4 regions of the Erwinia magellanica genome follow, and region 4 is predicted to be linked to each of the others. Evidence: predicted binding sites of a transcription regulator. Region 4 holds the regulator's gene; each other region holds the start of a gene.
The links. The regulator sigma-54, encoded in region 4, starts transcription at its own class of promoters, with help from an activator protein. The targets are predictions, from matches to a motif close to GTTGGCACANNTTTCGCTNT.

Region 1 (4,241 bases), on a different contig from region 4:
CCTGCCAGCCAGCGGTAAACTGCTCAAAACTCAGGGCGAGATCCAGCTCCTCACAGAGTCTGGCGGCAAAAACTTCATCGCTGATTTCACCACGTTCGTGCTGCTCAAATTCTTCACCCATCCGGAAGCGGCTTTGCAGAGTGGCTAACGGCACCCGGCCGAGATCGCTCCAGACGCCAAGAACCCGGTTGAAATCAATATCAACAATGACATTACCTAAATCAAAGATATACAGCATGATCATCTCCTTTTGTGCCGGCAAGCTTTCACTCTAGCGGTAAAACGGAAGACTGAACAGGAGGGGGATTTGAATTCTGAAAAAGAGAGTCAGGGCCGGAAGGGATCCGGCCCTGAAGTGCATGGGACTAAATTAAGGCAAATTATGCCTCTTTAGGACCACGGCTTGCGCGTTTACGATCGTTTTCCGTCAGGTGACGTTTACGAATACGCACGGACAGAGGAGTCACTTCTACCAGTTCGTCATCATCGATGAACTCGATAGCCTGCTCCAGCGTCATCTTGATGGCGGGAACCAGGGTAGTGGCTTCGTCAGTACCAGAAGCACGCATGTTAGTCAGTTTCTTACCGGTCAGACAGTTTACAGTCAGGTCGTTAGAACGACTGTGAATACCGATGATCTGGCCTTCGTAAACTTCTGCACCGTGGCCCAGGAACAGCTTACCGCGGTCCTGGAGGCTGAACAGAGCAAACGCAACAGCTTTACCCTGACCGTTAGAGATCAGCACGCCGTTCTGACGCTGGCCCACTTCGCCCGGACGAACATCGTCATAGTGGCTGAAGGTGGAGTAGAGCAGACCGGTACCGGAAGTCATGGTCATGAATTCGTTACGGAAGCCAATCAGACCACGGCTTGGGATAACGTAGTCGAGACGTACGCGACCTTTGCCATCCGGATCCATGTTCTTCATGTCGGCTTTACGTTCACCCATCGCCTGCATCACTGAACCCTGGTGCTGTTCTTCGATATCCAGCGTAACGTTTTCGAATGGCTCTTGTTTGCGGCCTTCGAAATCGCGGAAGATAACTTTCGGACGGGATACCGCCAGTTCGAAACCTTCACGACGCATGTTTTCAATCAGAACTGACAGGTGAAGTTCACCACGACCCGATACGCGGAACGCATCAGCATCGGCAGTTTCTTCAACACGCAGCGCAACGTTGTGCACCAGCTCTTTGTTCAGACGGTCAAGGATCTGACGTGAAGTCACATACTTACCTTCTTTACCGCAGAACGGAGAGGTGTTGACGTTGAAGAACATCGTTACCGTTGGTTCATCCACGCTCAGCGCTGGCAGCGCCTCTACATTCTGTGGATCACAGATTGTATCGGAGATGTTCAGCTCGCCCAGACCGGTGATAGCAATGATATCGCCAGCTTCAGCTTCTGTAGCGTCGATACGCTCCAGACCCAGGTGAGTCAGCACTTTACCGACTTTACCGTTACGGGTTTTGCCTTCGCTATCTACAATGGTCACCTGCTGGTTTGGCTTCACTTTACCGCGTTTAATGCGGCCGATGCCGATAACACCCACGTAGTTGTTGTAGTCCAGCTGAGAAATCTGCATCTGGAACGGCGCTTCCATCTCAACCTGCGGAGGAGAAACGTGTTTCACGATAGCTTCATACAGCGGAGTCATGTCATCAGCCATGTCGGCGTGGTCAAGACCAGCGATACCGTTCAGGGCAGAAGCATAGATAACCGGGAAGTCGAGCTGCTCGTCAGTCGCATCCAGGTTAACGAACAGGTCAAATACCTGATCCACAACCCAGTCAGGACGAGCGCCTGGACGGTCAACTTTGTTGATGACCACGATCGGCTTCAGACCATTAGCAAACGCTTTTTTGGTCACGAAGCGGGTTTGCGGCATAGGGCCATCCATTGCATCCACAACCAGCAGCACCGAGTCAACCATTGACATCACACGCTCTACCTCACCGCCGAAGTCGGCGTGTCCTGGGGTATCCACGATGTTGATGCGGTAGTCGTTCCATTTAATGGCGGTGTTTTTTGCGAGGATGGTAATCCCACGCTCTTTCTCCAAATCGTTGGAGTCCATTACGCGTTCGGTTGCTTCGGTACGGGCATCAAAGGTCCCGGACTGCTGTAGCAACTTATCAACCAGGGTAGTTTTACCATGGTCAACGTGGGCAATAATGGCGATGTTACGCAAATTTTCGATCACAGCTTTGCCTCAGGCATTAGAAATAGCGCGCTATTGTACACGGATTAATCGAAGGACTGAACAGGATCACAAATTTCAATTAAAGATAACTGTCAGGATTGCTTTTCTAACCTTAATTAGTGCAAGAATTGCACTCCATCGAAAAAATGCACCAGAATGGTGCTTAACAAGCACCGCTTAGCACCAAAATGGTGCGCGACTTCCATCATGGTGCAGTTCCCGTCTCACGAGAGGGCGCATCATAGCGCTTTTTCAGGGTATTAATAAAGTTGGCATAGATTTCGCTTTATGTATTCAAGCGAAGAATGCCAGTTTCCACAACGGTTGATAGCTTGTCAGAGATCTTTATTATCGGATGACCCGGCGAGATTAGCAAAGGTCCCAGCTGAAGATCTCTAACCACGACGACAATGACAAAATCCAGGAGAGTTAAGTATGTCCGCTGAACACGTTCTGTCGATGATGAACGAGCACGAAGTAAAATTCGTTGACCTGCGTTTTACCGACACCAAGGGTAAAGAACAGCACGTCACCATTCCTGCTCATCAGGTTAACGCTGACTTCTTCGAAGAAGGCAAAATGTTTGACGGCTCATCAATCGGTGGCTGGAAAGGAATTAATGAGTCAGACATGGTTCTGATGCCAGATGCGACTACTGCTGTGCTGGATCCCTTCTTCGAAGACTCTACGCTGATCATCCGTTGCGATATCCTCGAGCCAGGCACCATGCAGGGCTACGACCGTGACCCGCGCTCCATCGCGAAGCGTGCTGAAGATTTCCTGCGTTCTTCCGGCATTGCAGACACCGTTCTGTTTGGCCCGGAACCCGAGTTCTTCCTGTTTGATGACGTCCGTTTCGGCGCGACCACTTCAGGTTCACACGTTGCTATCGATGATATCGAAGCAGCATGGAACACCGGTAAAGAGTATGAAGGCGGCAACAAAGGCCACCGTCCAGGTCTGAAAGGGGGTTACTTCCCGGTTCCTCCGGTCGACTCATCACAGGATATCCGTTCTGCTATGTGTCTGACTATGGAGCAGATGGGCCTGGTTGTTGAAGCGCATCACCATGAAGTTGCTACAGCTGGTCAGAACGAAGTGGCTACCCGCTTCAACACCATGACCAAAAAAGCTGACGAAATTCAGATCTACAAATATGTTGTGCATAACGTGGCTCACGCTTACGGCAAAACCGCTACCTTTATGCCAAAACCTATCTTTGGTGATAACGGTTCAGGCATGCACTGCCATATGTCACTCTCTAAAGATGGTAACAACCTGTTCGCTGGCGACAAATATGGCGGCCTGTCTGAAACTGCCCTGTTCTATATCGGCGGCGTTATCAAACATGCTAAAGCGATCAATGCCCTCTCTAACCCAACCACCAACTCTTACAAGCGTCTGGTCCCGGGTTACGAAGCGCCTGTTATGCTGGCCTACTCTGCCCGTAACCGTTCTGCCTCTATCCGTATCCCAGTGGTTGCCAGCCCGAAAGCGCGCCGCATTGAGGCTCGCTTCCCCGATCCAGCCGCCAACCCATACCTCTGCTTCTCTGCCCTGCTGATGGCTGGCCTGGACGGCATCATCAACAAAATCCATCCTGGCGACGCGATGGATAAAAACCTGTATGACCTGCCTCCGGAAGAAGAAGCTGAGATTCCAAAAGTGGCCGGTTCACTGGAAGAAGCTCTGCAATGCCTGAACGAAGACCGTGAGTTCCTGACTCGTGGCGGCGTCTTTACTGACGAAACCATTGATGCCTACATCGAACTGCGTAAGGCCGAAATGGACCGCGTGCGTATGACTCCACATCCGGTTGAATTCGAGCTGTACTACAGCGTTTAACTGGTTTGACGTTTTATGTTGCCGTGGAAACTTTAGCCCATCTCCGGATGGGCTTTTTTCACCACGTTTCATCGTTCAGGAAGACGACTTTTGGGTTCCGGAACTATAATGCACTGAAATAGTGCAGGAGAGAATGCATGGCAACAGGCACGCTGCCCGATGCTGGGCAGATTCTCAACTCCCTTATTAACA
Region 2 (4,241 bases), on a different contig from region 4:
TCAATGTCGTAACCCTGCGGCTGTAGATCGGTACTGACTGAACCAAACGGCGGAAAATCCTGCGGCACGGCAACGCGTAAAACGCCCCGTTTTTCAATATCCTGTAGCTGGTCGGCCTTCGCTGTTACCTGCGTTAACATCAGAGCCGCGCCTACTACTGCCAGTAATACTTTTTTCATCTGGTGTTCCCCGAATAATAAAAACATGAAACGAAAGATTCTTGAAGATTTTATTTGCAACTAATGTGCCAGCGAGAGAGGAGGCGGTGAAAATTTATTGCTGCCGGATAAAGAGAGCCAGCGAGGAGAAGAGGATCGGGTAAAAAGAGTGCGGAAACGGGCAGTTAAGTATTTAAGGGAAAAAACTCACCAGGCAAACGATTGCTTTGCTGTGGGGTGCCTTGCTGCGCCCACTCAGGAGAAGGCAGCAGATCGCCGGGAATATCCGCCCCAAAAAAAGGCAAAGCACCAAAAAGGTGCCCCATTACCGCTGTTCCAGCTCGTCCAGCTGGCTGTAGAGATCGGCTATCTGATGGATGCGCTGGCGGCCTTCGCTTAAAAGTTCATGCAGTACGGCATTGGCCAGCAGGTTTATCAGGCTGTTGGCTGAAGCGTAGCTGTCAAAGGCGGAAACGCTGTCCAGCGGCGCGCAGAGCTGCCAGCGGGCCAGGGCGATAACAGCCTGAGCCTGGGGTTCGCACACCACCACCGTTGGGATGGCATCCTGCTGTAACTGCTGGAGTAAGGGCTTGATGATGCGTGGACGGCGGCGGAAAGCGAGCACCACCACCATGTCGTTCTGCGTCACTTCCACCAGCTCTTCAGAGAGCGTCTGACCAGGCTGCGGCAGCACCTGAACGCCCCCTCTGGCCTGCAACAGCTGCTGCCGGAGGTGCAGTGCAACCGGGTAAGCGTTGCGCAGCCCAACGATGAATACGCGCTTGCTGCTGGCCAGCTGCTTTACCACTTCGCCAAACTGCGTGGCATCAATGCCGTTCACCCACTGAGTCAGATTCGCCATCTCCTGCTTGTAATGACGGGCAAGTAAGGTGTTGCCCTGCACCGCATCACGGTTGTCGGTTAACGGCATCCCGCTCTGACGAAGCGTACGCAGCTCGTCGCGCATATCTTTATATTTTTCATAGCCAAGCCGCTTGAAAAGGCGGCTGACCGTGGCTTTGGAAACACCGCTGAGCCTTGCCAGTTCGGCGCTGTTATAGCTGATCAGATCGTCAAAATGATCGAAGACAAAATCCCCTACCCGCTGCTCCTGAGGGGAGAGCTGGGGATAATGGCTTCTCAGACGTTCATCGAGCTGCTTCATAGCGTTGACCTTGTAACTTTTGTTTCAGAGGATCTGTTTATACAAATTGCGTGCCCGAACGGGAAACTTATTTTGCCGTCAGCCAGCAATTTTGTCCCGACCTTATGCGCAGAGAGGCAATTAACTTTTTGTTGCTGGCAAACTGGAACAGCTCTTGCTTACCTACTCTCCTGTAACCCTGAAAAAAGAGACCGGAATGATACAGAGTAATATCGCCCCCTTGGGCATGGCCGTCGCTCCCCATCATCTTGCCAGTGAAAGTGCCCTGGCAGTGTTGCGTGAAGGGGGCAATGCCATTGAAGCTATGGTTGCCGCTGCGGCGACCATCGCGGTGGTCTACCCGCATATGAATGGCCTGGGCGGAGACGGCTTCTGGCTGATCGTTCCTCCTCAGGGGGAACCGGTTGCCATTGATGCCAGCGGTGCTGCCGGCTCGCTGGCCGATCTCGCTTTTTATAAGAATGCCACCGCCATTCCCCATCGGGGGCCTGAAGCCGCCCTGACAGTGGCGGGTACAGTGAGCGGTTGGGCGGAAGCGCTGGCGGTTTCCGCCGAATTTGGCGGCACGGCGACGCCGGTTGCCAGGCTGCTGGCCGATGCCATTCGCTATGCCGCCGACGGCATTCCGGTCACCCAGTCGCAATCCTCCGCTACCGCCAGCAAATATCATGAGCTGGCGGAACAGCCCGGCTTTGCGCAAACCTTTCTTCCCGATGGGGAAGTGCCGAAGGCGGGCAGTCGCTTTACGCAACCGGCGCTGGCAAATACGCTGAGCCTGCTGACCGAAGAGGGGCTGGAGAGTTTTTATCGCGGCTCTCTGGCCCGCAAAATGGCGGGTGAAATGTCCCGACTGGGCATGCCCGTCACTCTTGAAGATCTGCATAATCACCGGGCAAAACGCCGGACGCCGCTGCGTATCCAGCATCAGTGTGGCGAAGTTTATAATATGACGCCGCCCACTCAGGGGCTGGTTTCCCTGGCGATCCTCGGCATTACCAGCCAGTTAAATATGCGTGATGCCACAGAAACAGAAACCGTTCACCGCATTGTGGAGGCGACCAAACTCGCCTTCAGCCTGCGCGATCGCTATATCACCGACCCGCTGCATATGCAGGAAGAGATGCAGGCGCTGCTGGATTCAGACCTGCTGACGCAGATGGCGGGAAAAATTGATGACCGGCAGGCCGCCCCCTGGGGCACGGGTAAAGGGCCTGGCGATACCGTCTGGATGGGCGTAATGGACAGCAGCGGTCTGGCCGTATCGTTTATTCAGAGCATTTATCATGAATTTGGCAGCGGCGTAGTGCTGCCAGATACCGGCATTACCTGGCAGAACCGCGGCGCGGCTTTCAGCCTCGATCCCGACCACCTTCTGGCGCTCAAGCCCGGCAAACAGCCTTTTCATACGCTGAATCCCGCCGCCGCACGGCTGAGCGATGGCCGCACAATGGTTTATGGCTCAATGGGCGGCGACGGGCAGCCGCAAACGCAGGCCGCCATTTTTACCCGTCACGTTGTCCAGGGGATGCCGCTTCAGCAATGTGTCAGCGCACCACGCTGGCTGCTGGGCCGGACCTGGGGCCAGGCCTCTGACTCGTTAAAGCTGGAGAGCCGCTTTTCCCCGGAAACCTTTGAACAGCTTCGCGCTTTGGGCCACGAAGTGGAGGCCCTGCCTGACTTCAGTGAAGCGGTGGGCCATGCAGGTGCCATCGTCCGGCACACCAACGGCATGCTGGAAGGAGCATGCGACCCAAGAAGCAACGGCAGCGCAGCCGGTTTTTAACAGGAGAAGAGCATGAATCAACATTCGCCCGACTGGGCAGCCTATGTGGCACAGATGGAACTGGTTCTCGGCGTAACCTTAAACGACCAGCGTCGGGCCGAGCTGCTGGTGCAGTTCACCCGCATTGCCGGTATGGCGGCGCCGCTGATGGCCTTTCCGCTGGACGATCGCCTGGAAGTGGCTGGAGTGTATAAAGCATGAATCCACTCTCTCTGAGCATCAAAGAGTTACAGGGCGCGCTAAGCAAAGGTGAGCTTAGTGCGCGGGATATTGCGCAGCAGACGCTCAGCCAGATAGCGCGGCTGAATCCGGCGATCAACGCCTGGACTGAAGTGACTCAGGATCGCATGCTTAACGAGGCCGATCGTCTCGATCGTCTGCGTCAAGAGGGACAGCCGCTGCCTCCACTGGCCGCAGTGCCCTACGCGGTGAAGAATCTGTTTGACGTGGCGGGCCATGTGACGCTGGCGGGTGCCACACTGTTCAGCGATCGTCAGGTGGCGAAGCAGGATAGCTGGGCGGTAAGCAGGCTGGCCAGCTCAGGCGCCCTGCTCTCCGGTATGCTGAATATGGATGCCTATGCTTATGGGTTTACCACGGAGAACAGCCATTACGGCGCAACCAGAAACCCGCACGATGTGCAGCGCATCGCCGGTGGTTCTTCTGGTGGGTCGGCGGCGGCGGTTGCTGCCGGGCTGGTCAATTTCTCTTTAGGCAGCGATACCAACGGTTCTATCCGCGTCCCGGCTTCGCTGTGTGGGATTTTTGGTCTGAAGCCCACCTTTGGTCGCCTTTCCCGTAGCGGCAGCCAGCCGTTTGTAGCGAGCCTTGATCATATCGGGCCGTTTGCCCGCTCCGTTGACGATCTGGCCCTGGTCTATGACTCACTACAGGGGCGCGATCCGCACGACAGCTTCCAGGCAGAGAAAGCTATGCATCCCGCCCACCGGTTACTGGAGCATGGGCTGGAGGGCCTGCGCTGCGCTGTACTGGGCGGCTATTTCCAGACCTGGTGCAGCGATGAAGCCCGCGCTGCCGTCAAGGTGGCAGCCAGGGCGCTGAACGCAGAGAATGAGGTTCTGTTTCCGGAAGCCGAACTGGCGCGTAGCGCCGCCTTTATTATCACTGCTTCAGA
Region 3 (4,241 bases), on a different contig from region 4:
ACATAGCCACAGGCTGGGGTGATAGCGACCAGACCGGCAATCACGCCAGAGCAGACGCCCAGTAGTGAAGGCTTGCCGCGAAGCGCCCACTCACCGAAGGTCCAGCTCAGCATTGCGCCTGCGGTGGCCATTACGGTGTTAATAAAGGCCAGCCCAGCAATTTCGTTGGCCGCACTGGCAGAGCCAGCGTTGAAGCCAAACCAGCCCACGTACAGAATAGCGGTGCCGGTAAAGACCATCGGCAGATTATGGGGCTTGAAGGCTTCTTTACCGAAGCCAGCGCGTTTGCCTACCAGGTAAGCGCCCACCAGTCCAGCCACAGCAGCGTTGATGTGTACAACGGTGCCGCCAGCGAAGTCCAGCGCGCCGTCCTGAGCCAGTAGACCACCAGACCAGACCATGTGCGCAATAGGCAGATAAGAGAAGGTCAGCCAGATAGCCACAAAGATCAGTACGGCGGAGAAGCGAACGCGTTCAGCGATAGCCCCTACAATCAGCCCCACGGTGATACAGGCGAATGAGGCCTGGAATGAGACGTGGATATACTGGTAGAAGGAGCCAACCAGCGACGTCAGCTGAATGTTTTTCAACATAGCCATGCTGAAGCCGCCAAAGAAGGCGTTCCCTTCACTGAAAGCCAGCGAGTAGCCATAAACCATCCACAAAACGCAGACCATAGCGAAGGTCACGGCAACCTGAGTCATCATGGAGAGAACGTTTTTGGCGCGGATTAAACCGCCGTAAAACAGGGCAATACCTGGTAAAGTCATAAACAGCACCAGAGCGGTGCAGATCATCATAAAGGCGTTATCGGCTTTATCAGCCACTGCGGGTGCCGCAGCCATCGCAAGCGAGGGTAATAAAGCCAGGGTGGCGAGGCCGAATGTAGCAATTTTTTTATTCATTTTATTCCATCCTTCACTATTCTAAGCCCCTACAGCGCAGCTTCATCCGTTTCGCCAGTGCGAATACGGATGACACGCTGCAGTTCCGCAACAAAAATCTTACCGTCACCGATTTTGCCGGTGTAAGCCGCCTTGCTGATCATATCAACCACTTCATCAAGCTGGTCATCTGCAATGGCAATATCTATTTTTACTTTTGGCAGGAAGTTCACGCTGTACTCAGCACCGCGATAAAGTTCTGCATGCCCCTTCTGGCGACCAAAACCTTTTACTTCGGTAACGGTAAGCCCTTGAATACCGATAGAGGACAATGCTTCACGCACGTCTTCCAGCTTAAACGGTTTGATTACCACGGTAACCAGCTTCATACGATCCCCTCCAGGTATGGAAAATGGTTGATGCGCCCAACACGGAAGGATTAAAGCAAAGGCTGTGCCATAAATTATAAATTGGCATTTTTCAGAAGATTAGTCAGTCCCGCTCTGAGTTTCTTGTCAGCGTTATCTCTTGTTCCGCCACAGCCCGCCGAAATCCGCGCAGAAAAAACGCACCATAAAGGTGCGTTGCGCTTTAAATTTGTGCAGAGCGGTCGTTTAAGGCAATTTCTCGCCTGATTGTGGTGCAGCGAAGCGGTAAAAAATTACGCTTCTTCGCTCACTTCCAGCTCTTCGCCAACCTGCTGCAACTGGTACATCTGCCAGTAACGGCCCTGTTTTTCCAGCAGTGCCTGGTGGCTGCCCTGCTCGACAGCACATCCACGGTGCAAAACAAGAATGGTATCAGCCTCGATAATCGTGGAGAGCCGGTGAGCGATCACCACCAGGGTGGTCTGTTCCCGCACGGCTTTCAGCGCTTTCTGGATCGCCTGTTCAGTACCAGAATCGATATTTGCCGTAGCTTCATCCAGGATCAGGATCTGCGGCGCAGCCACCAGCACTCTCGCCATCGCCAGCAGCTGCTTCTGCCCGACGGAGAGATTATTCCCCTGCTCGCCCAGCCGGGTATGGATGCCATTGGCAAGGCTGCGGGCGAGTTCGGCTAGCTGCACCGTTTCAAGCGCCTGCCACACCGCTTCTTCGCTGATATCACGGCCCAGCGTGATGTTGGCGAAAAAGGTATCCGCCAGTACCACCGGGTCCTGCTGGACCATCGCCACGCCCTGACGTAACACGCTATGGCTAAGCTGGCTGAGTGGTCTGCCATCCAGAGAGATCTCGCCATGACGTATCGGGTAGTAGCCCATCATCAGGTTGGCCAGCGTGCTTTTACCGCTGCCCGTGTGCCCCACCAGCGCCACAAAATTTCGTGAGGGTACATGGAGCGAGATATCGCTTAATACGTTGCGATCATCGCGATAGGCAAAGGTCAACCCTTTGATTTCTATCTCGCCAGAGGCCAGAGGCCGGGTGTCCGCACCATAATGCTGGCGGGGAGCGTCGATCAGTTCAAAAATTCGCTCTCCGGCAACCACAGCCTGTTGCAGCATAGACTGCTGCGTGGTCAGCTCGATCAGCGGTTCATTAAGCCGCCCCAGGTAATTGATAAAGGCATAGAGCACGCCAACTTTTATGCTACCGGCCGCCGAGAAACCAAACAGCATCATCAGCCCGCAAAGGATCATGGCCGAGAACAAACTCAGAAGAGGACGCAGTAAAAAGCCATCCAGCTTCAGCGTTTCCATCCTCGCCAGATAGTGTGAACGACTGGCCTCTCCCATCCGCTCACCAAAACGGGCCTGCTGGCGAAACTGCTGGATCACGCTCATGCCGTTAATCACTTCATTGAAGCCATTATTAATATCAGCCAGATAACTGCGTACCCGACGCACTATTGGCGTGCTGTAACGCTGATAGATCAGCATCACCGTCACTACGGCGGGGAAAATGGCAATCGCAACCAGCGCCATACGCCAGTCGAGGCTGAACATCGCCACCAGCATGGCGCCAATCAACGCGGCACTGCGTAAAACGGTGGCCACCACGGTGACATAGAGATCGCGGACAACTTCCGTATCATTGGTAACGCGAGAGATAATCTGCCCTACTGGCTGAGTATCAAAAGCGCTTAATGGCTGGCGCAGCGCAGCATCCATCACGTCCATTCGCAGCTGCTGAACCACGCCAACCGCCGCCTGGTTAAACAGTAACGCCTGCCAGTAGTGCAGCGAAGCCGCCAGAATTTGCAACAGGATAAAGCTGACCGCCAGTCCCGCTGCCAGCCCCAGCGGCATCCGATGCTTCGCCACCATATTATCGATAAAGTAGCTGACCAGAATCGGGCCAAGCACCTCTGCCGCCGCCGCAATCCACAGCAGTAGCACAGCCAGGCCCAGAGATTTTCGCCAGGGCGAACCATAGCTCAAAAGGCGCTTCAGGGTGGGCCAGAGTTGGGTCATCTTAGCCATGGGGAACCCCCTTTTCGCTCTCTTCATCATCCAGCGCAGCTTCAAGCTGCTGATAGCGGTACATCTCCTGATACCATCCTGGCTCAGTTACCAGCTGCTCATGCTGCCCTCGCTGGGCCACACTCCCTTTTTGCATCACCAGAATTTCGCTGGCTTCGGTCAGGGCAGATAAACGGTGCGCGCTGATGATCACTGTTCTTCCCTCTCCCCAGCGCCGGAGATTATGCAGGATCAGGTGCTCTGTACGCCCGTCCACAGCGGATAGCGCATCGTCCAGAATCAGGATTTCGGCATCCAGTAACAGCGCCCGCGCAATGGAGATACGCTGCTTCTGTCCGCCAGAGAGCATGACGCCCCGCTCGCCCACTTCCGTTTCATAGCCTTCAGGCAGGCGGAGAATATCGTCATGGACGTTTGCCAGCCTGGCCGCCTCTTCAATATCACTCTGTTTAGCGGTGGGACGCCCCAGGGCGATATTATTGGCAATCGTATCTGAGAAGAGAAACGGTGTCTGGCTCACTACCGCCAGCCGACTGCGCCAGCTATCCAGGCGAAGCTGCGTCAGCGGAATGCCGTGATAGCGGATATCCCCCTGTGCAATGTCGAAGTGGCGCTGGATCAGGCTCAGCAGCGTGCTCTTTCCGGAACCCGTTGGGCCGCACAGACCGAGCATCTGGCCCGGTTTCAGGCTGACGTTAACGTAACGAAGGGAAGGATGCTGAGCGCCAGGATAACAGAATTCCCGGATAGCGATTTGCAGCGGGCCGCGCGCTTCAGGCAGCACTTTCGCGCCATCCTCAACGGCAGGCGCTTCAGAGAGCAGGGAGCGGATCCGGCTCCAGGCTGCGCTGCCGCGCTCGACAATATTAAACATCCACGCAAGCGCCAGCATTGGCCAGATCATCAGGCCAAGGTACATCACAAAGCTGGTC
Region 4 (4,241 bases):
AAGATCCCGACCTGGTCCGTGCGCGCCGACAAAGCCAAACTGACCAACGATCGTATGCTCTATCTCTATGGTCACGTTGAGGTCAACAGCCTGACGCAAGACGCTCAACTTGAGCGGATTAAGACCGATAATGCCGTAGTAAACCTCGTGACGCAGGATGTCACATCGGAAGATCAGGTGACGCTTTATGGCCGTAGCTTTAACTCTACGGGAATGAAGATGCGTGGAAATTTACGGAAGAAAACTGCCGAGTTGATTGAAAAGGTCAAAACCTCTTATGAAATCCAAAATGAAAAATAATCTTAAGTTTCTGACGCTCGGCCTGCTGCTGGCTGCCAGCCTTCCAGCCCTGGCGCTGACCGGAGATTCCGAAAAGCCGGTAAATGTTGACTCAGAAAATCAGGCTCTGGATATGCAGGGCAACGTAGCGACCTTTACGGGTAACGTTATTGTCACCCAGGGTTCGATCAAAATTACCGCGGATAAAGTGGTCGTTACCCGTCCTGGTGGCGACAGCAATAAAACCATCGTGGATGCCTATGGCAACCCGGCCACCTTCTATCAGTTGCAGGATGACGGTAAACCGGTGAAGGGCCATGCGCAGAAAATGCATTATGAACTGGCAAAAGATTTTGTCGAACTGACGAATAACGCTTATCTGGAGCAGCTCGACAGCAACGTGAAGGGCGACCGGATCACCTATCTGGTAAAAGAGCAGAAGATGCAGGCTTACGGCAGCAGCGGTAAGCGCGTAACGACGGTGCTGGTTCCTTCTCAGTTGCAGGATAAAGGCACCCAGTCCTCCGGACAAAAAAAGAGTAACTAATCAGCTATGGCTACTTTAATTGCGGAAAACCTGGCGAAGGCTTACAAAGGCCGACGCGTGGTCGAAGATGTCAGTCTACAGGTCAAATCCGGCGAGATCGTTGGTCTGCTTGGCCCTAATGGTGCGGGTAAAACCACCACGTTCTATATGGTGGTAGGCATTGTCCCGCGTGATGCGGGCCGCATCATTATTGATGACGAAGATATCAGTATTCTGCCGCTGCACGCCCGTGCACGCCGTGGGATTGGTTATTTGCCTCAGGAAGCGTCGATTTTTCGCCGCCTGAGCGTCTACGACAACTTAATGGCCGTGTTGCAGATCCGCGAAGATCTGACGACTGAGCAGCGTGAAGACCGTGCCAACGAGTTGATGAATGAGTTCCACATTGAGCATCTGCGCAATAGTCTGGGCCAGGCGCTGTCAGGGGGAGAGCGTCGTCGTGTCGAGATTGCTCGCGCACTTGCGGCCAACCCCAAATTTATTCTGCTGGATGAGCCTTTTGCAGGCGTCGACCCCATCTCCGTTATCGATATTAAAAAAATCATCGAGCACCTGCGCGACAGCGGGCTGGGCGTGTTGATAACCGACCACAACGTGCGTGAAACGCTGGCGGTTTGTGAACGGGCCTACATCGTAAGCCAGGGGCATTTGATCGCACACGGCTCGCCAGAAGAGATTCTGGAGGATGAACAAGTTAAGCGAGTCTATTTGGGCGAAGAGTTCAGACTCTGATAAGGTGTTAAAACCCGGTAAGATTTTCGAGGAATCAGTATCCTGAATATGAAGCAAGGTTTGCAACTCAGGCTTAGCCAACAGCTTGCCATGACGCCACAACTGCAACAGGCCATTCGTCTGTTGCAGCTCTCTACGCTTGAACTACAGCAGGAAATTCAGCTGGCGCTGGAAAGTAACCCGTTGCTTGAACAAACCGACATTCATGAGGAAGTGGACGCGCGCGAGTATCAGGAGAAAGAGGCGCTGGATACCAGGGAAGCGCTGGAACAAAAGGATATGCCTGAAGAGCTTCCATTGGATGCGACCTGGGATGAGATCTACACCGCCGGCACGCCCTCAGGCACCGGCACTGATTACCATGATGATGAGCTGCCGGTCTATCAGGGCGAAACCACGCAAACGCTACAGGATTACCTGATGTGGCAGGTTGGGCTGACACCCTTTACCGAAACCGACCGGGCGATAGCTACCTCGATTGTTGATGCCGTGGACGAGACAGGTTATCTCACCGCCTCCCTGGAGGAGATCCTGGACAGCATCGGTAACGATGAGCTGAGCATGGACGAAGTAGAGGCGGTGTTAAAACGCGTTCAGCGCTTTGACCCGGTGGGCGTGTGTGCCCGCGATCTGCGTGACTGTCTGTTGGTACAGCTGTCACAGTTCGCTCCGGACGCGCCAAGCCTGAAAGAGGCGCGGCTGATTGTCAGCGAACATCTGGATCTGCTGGCAAATCATGACTTCCGCAGCCTGATGCGCGTCACGCGGCTGAAAGAAGATGTGTTAAAAATGGCGATGCAGGTTATCCAGACGCTGGATCCGCGCCCTGGTCAGTCGATCAATACTACCGAGCCGGAATATGTCATCCCGGACGTACTGGTACGTAAAGTGGGACCTCGCTGGATGGTTGAACTCAATTCAGAGAGCGTGCCAAGATTAAAGATTAATCAGCAATATGCCGCGCTTAGCGGGACGACCCGCAATGACAGCGACAGCCAGTTTATTCGCAGTAATTTGCAGGAAGCCAAATGGCTGATTAAAAGTCTGGAAAGCCGAAACGATACGCTGCTGAAAGTCACACGTTGTATCGTCGATCAGCAGCAGGCCTTTTTCGAACAGGGCGAAGAATTTATGCGCCCGATGGTGCTGGCCGATATTGCCAGCGCTGTGGAGATGCATGAGTCCACGATTTCCCGCGTGACCACGCAGAAGTATCTGCACAGTCCACGCGGTATTTTTGAACTGAAGTATTTTTTCTCCAGCCACGTCAATACCGAGGGAGGAGGCGAAGCGTCCTCCACGGCAATCCGTGCATTGGTGAAAAAATTAATCTCGGCGGAGAATCCCGCCAAACCTCTGAGTGACAGTAAGCTCACCACACTGCTTTCCGATCAGGGGATCATGGTGGCGCGCCGAACCGTCGCGAAGTACCGAGAGTCTTTATCCATCCCGCCCTCAAACCAGCGTAAACAGCTGGTCTGAACGAACAGATAAGGAAGAGCATATGCAACTCAATATCACTGGCCATAACGTGGAAATCACTGAACCTTTACGGGATTTTGTCACCACTAAATTTGCCAAGCTGGAGCAATATTTTGACCATATTAACCAGGTCTACATTGTTCTGAAGGTCGAAAAAGTCACGCAGATAGCGGATGCTACGCTGCATGTGAATGGCGGTGAGTTGCATGCCACCTCGGAAGAAAAAGATATGTACGCGGCGATCGACGGCCTGCTGGATAAGCTGACGCGCCAACTTAATAAACACAAAGACAAGCTGAAGCAGCACTAAATTTCACTCAAACATTGATTATTTCTTCGTCACCCTTATCTAAGGGTAAGTGGTGACGTATGATAGCCGGCTCGCTTCCTTTCAGGTGCGGGCCGTTAATCAATCGGCCGTGCCTTAGCTCCCTCCCCCCTTTTGGGGTGGCAAAGAGGCTAAGTCATTTTGCCAGGCAGAAGTGAACACGTAAGTGAAACTATGATGAACAATGAATTAACACTGGAACTGAGCTCGGTCCTGAGCGTCTCCTGCACCCGCAGCGGCGTACATTGCCAGAGTAAAAAGCGGGCGCTGGAAATCATCAGTGAACTGGCGGCTAAGCAGCTGAACCTTCCGCACCAGACCATCTTTGAAGCGATTCTGACTCGTGAACGCATGGGAAGTACCGGCATTGGGAATGGCATTGCCATTCCGCACGGCAAGCTGGTTGAAGATACCCTGCGTGCGGTGGGCGTTTTTATTCGCCTGGATCAGCCCATTGCTTTTGATGCTATTGATAATCAACCAGTGGATCTGCTTTTTGCCTTACTGGTGCCTGCCGATCAGTGCAAAACCCATCTGCACACGCTTTCGCTGGTGGCTAAACGTCTGGCGGATAAAACCATCTGCCGCCGCTTACGTGCGGCACAGACGGATGAAGAACTTTACGAAATCATGGCGGAAAGCCCTGAAGAGAGCCACTGATGCCACCAGGCTGGCTGATACCGGCTCCTGGAAGCCTCTGGCCGACACGGGTGCCGGATGAAAAGCCTGCGAACAGGCAAAATCGGGAGAAAGAGTCATGGTGCTGATGATTGTCAGCGGTCGATCGGGTTCGGGTAAGTCTGTCGCCTTAAGAGCGCTGGAGGACATGGGCTTTTACTGCGTGGATAACTTACCCGTAGTTTTACTCCCTGA

Region 1: glnA (glutamate--ammonia ligase) is a predicted target of sigma-54. The motif match lies at 2,473-2,492, and genes of this name have one in related genera.
Region 2: AAH450_RS07215 (gamma-glutamyltransferase family protein) is a predicted target of sigma-54. The motif match lies at 1,465-1,484, and genes of this name have one in related genera.
Region 3: glnK (P-II family nitrogen regulator) is a predicted target of sigma-54. The motif match lies at 1,326-1,345, and genes of this name have one in related genera.

What each region holds. Positions count from the first base shown of each region.
Region 1 is NZ_JBCHVC010000007.1:116,799-121,039, forward strand. Features, by position in the region: gene yihX (glucose-1-phosphatase) at 1-238, opposite strand, end outside; gene typA (ribosome-dependent GTPase TypA) at 381-2,204, opposite strand; gene glnA (glutamate--ammonia ligase) at 2,640-4,049, shown strand; gene glnL (nitrogen regulation protein NR(II)) at 4,187-4,241, shown strand, end outside.
Region 2 is NZ_JBCHVC010000002.1:38,596-42,836, reverse strand. Features, by position in the region: gene AAH450_RS07225 (transporter substrate-binding domain-containing protein) at 1-179, opposite strand, end outside; gene hpxU (MurR/RpiR family transcriptional regulator HpxU) at 484-1,323, opposite strand; gene AAH450_RS07215 (gamma-glutamyltransferase family protein) at 1,520-3,106, shown strand; gene hpxX (oxalurate catabolism protein HpxX) at 3,119-3,307, shown strand; gene AAH450_RS07205 (AtzE family amidohydrolase) at 3,304-4,241, shown strand, end outside.
Region 3 is NZ_JBCHVC010000002.1:249,554-253,794, reverse strand. Features, by position in the region: gene amtB (ammonium transporter AmtB) at 1-905, opposite strand, end outside; gene glnK (P-II family nitrogen regulator) at 935-1,273, opposite strand; gene AAH450_RS08370 (SmdB family multidrug efflux ABC transporter permease/ATP-binding protein) at 1,546-3,309, opposite strand; gene AAH450_RS08365 (SmdA family multidrug ABC transporter permease/ATP-binding protein) at 3,302-4,241, opposite strand, start outside.
Region 4 is NZ_JBCHVC010000006.1:108,363-112,603, forward strand. Features, by position in the region: gene lptC (LPS export ABC transporter periplasmic protein LptC) at 1-300, shown strand, start outside; gene lptA (lipopolysaccharide ABC transporter substrate-binding protein LptA) at 278-826, shown strand; gene lptB (LPS export ABC transporter ATP-binding protein) at 833-1,558, shown strand; gene rpoN (RNA polymerase factor sigma-54) at 1,607-3,040, shown strand; gene hpf (ribosome hibernation promoting factor) at 3,063-3,350, shown strand; gene ptsN (PTS IIA-like nitrogen regulatory protein PtsN) at 3,546-4,028, shown strand; gene rapZ (RNase adapter RapZ) at 4,126-4,241, shown strand, end outside.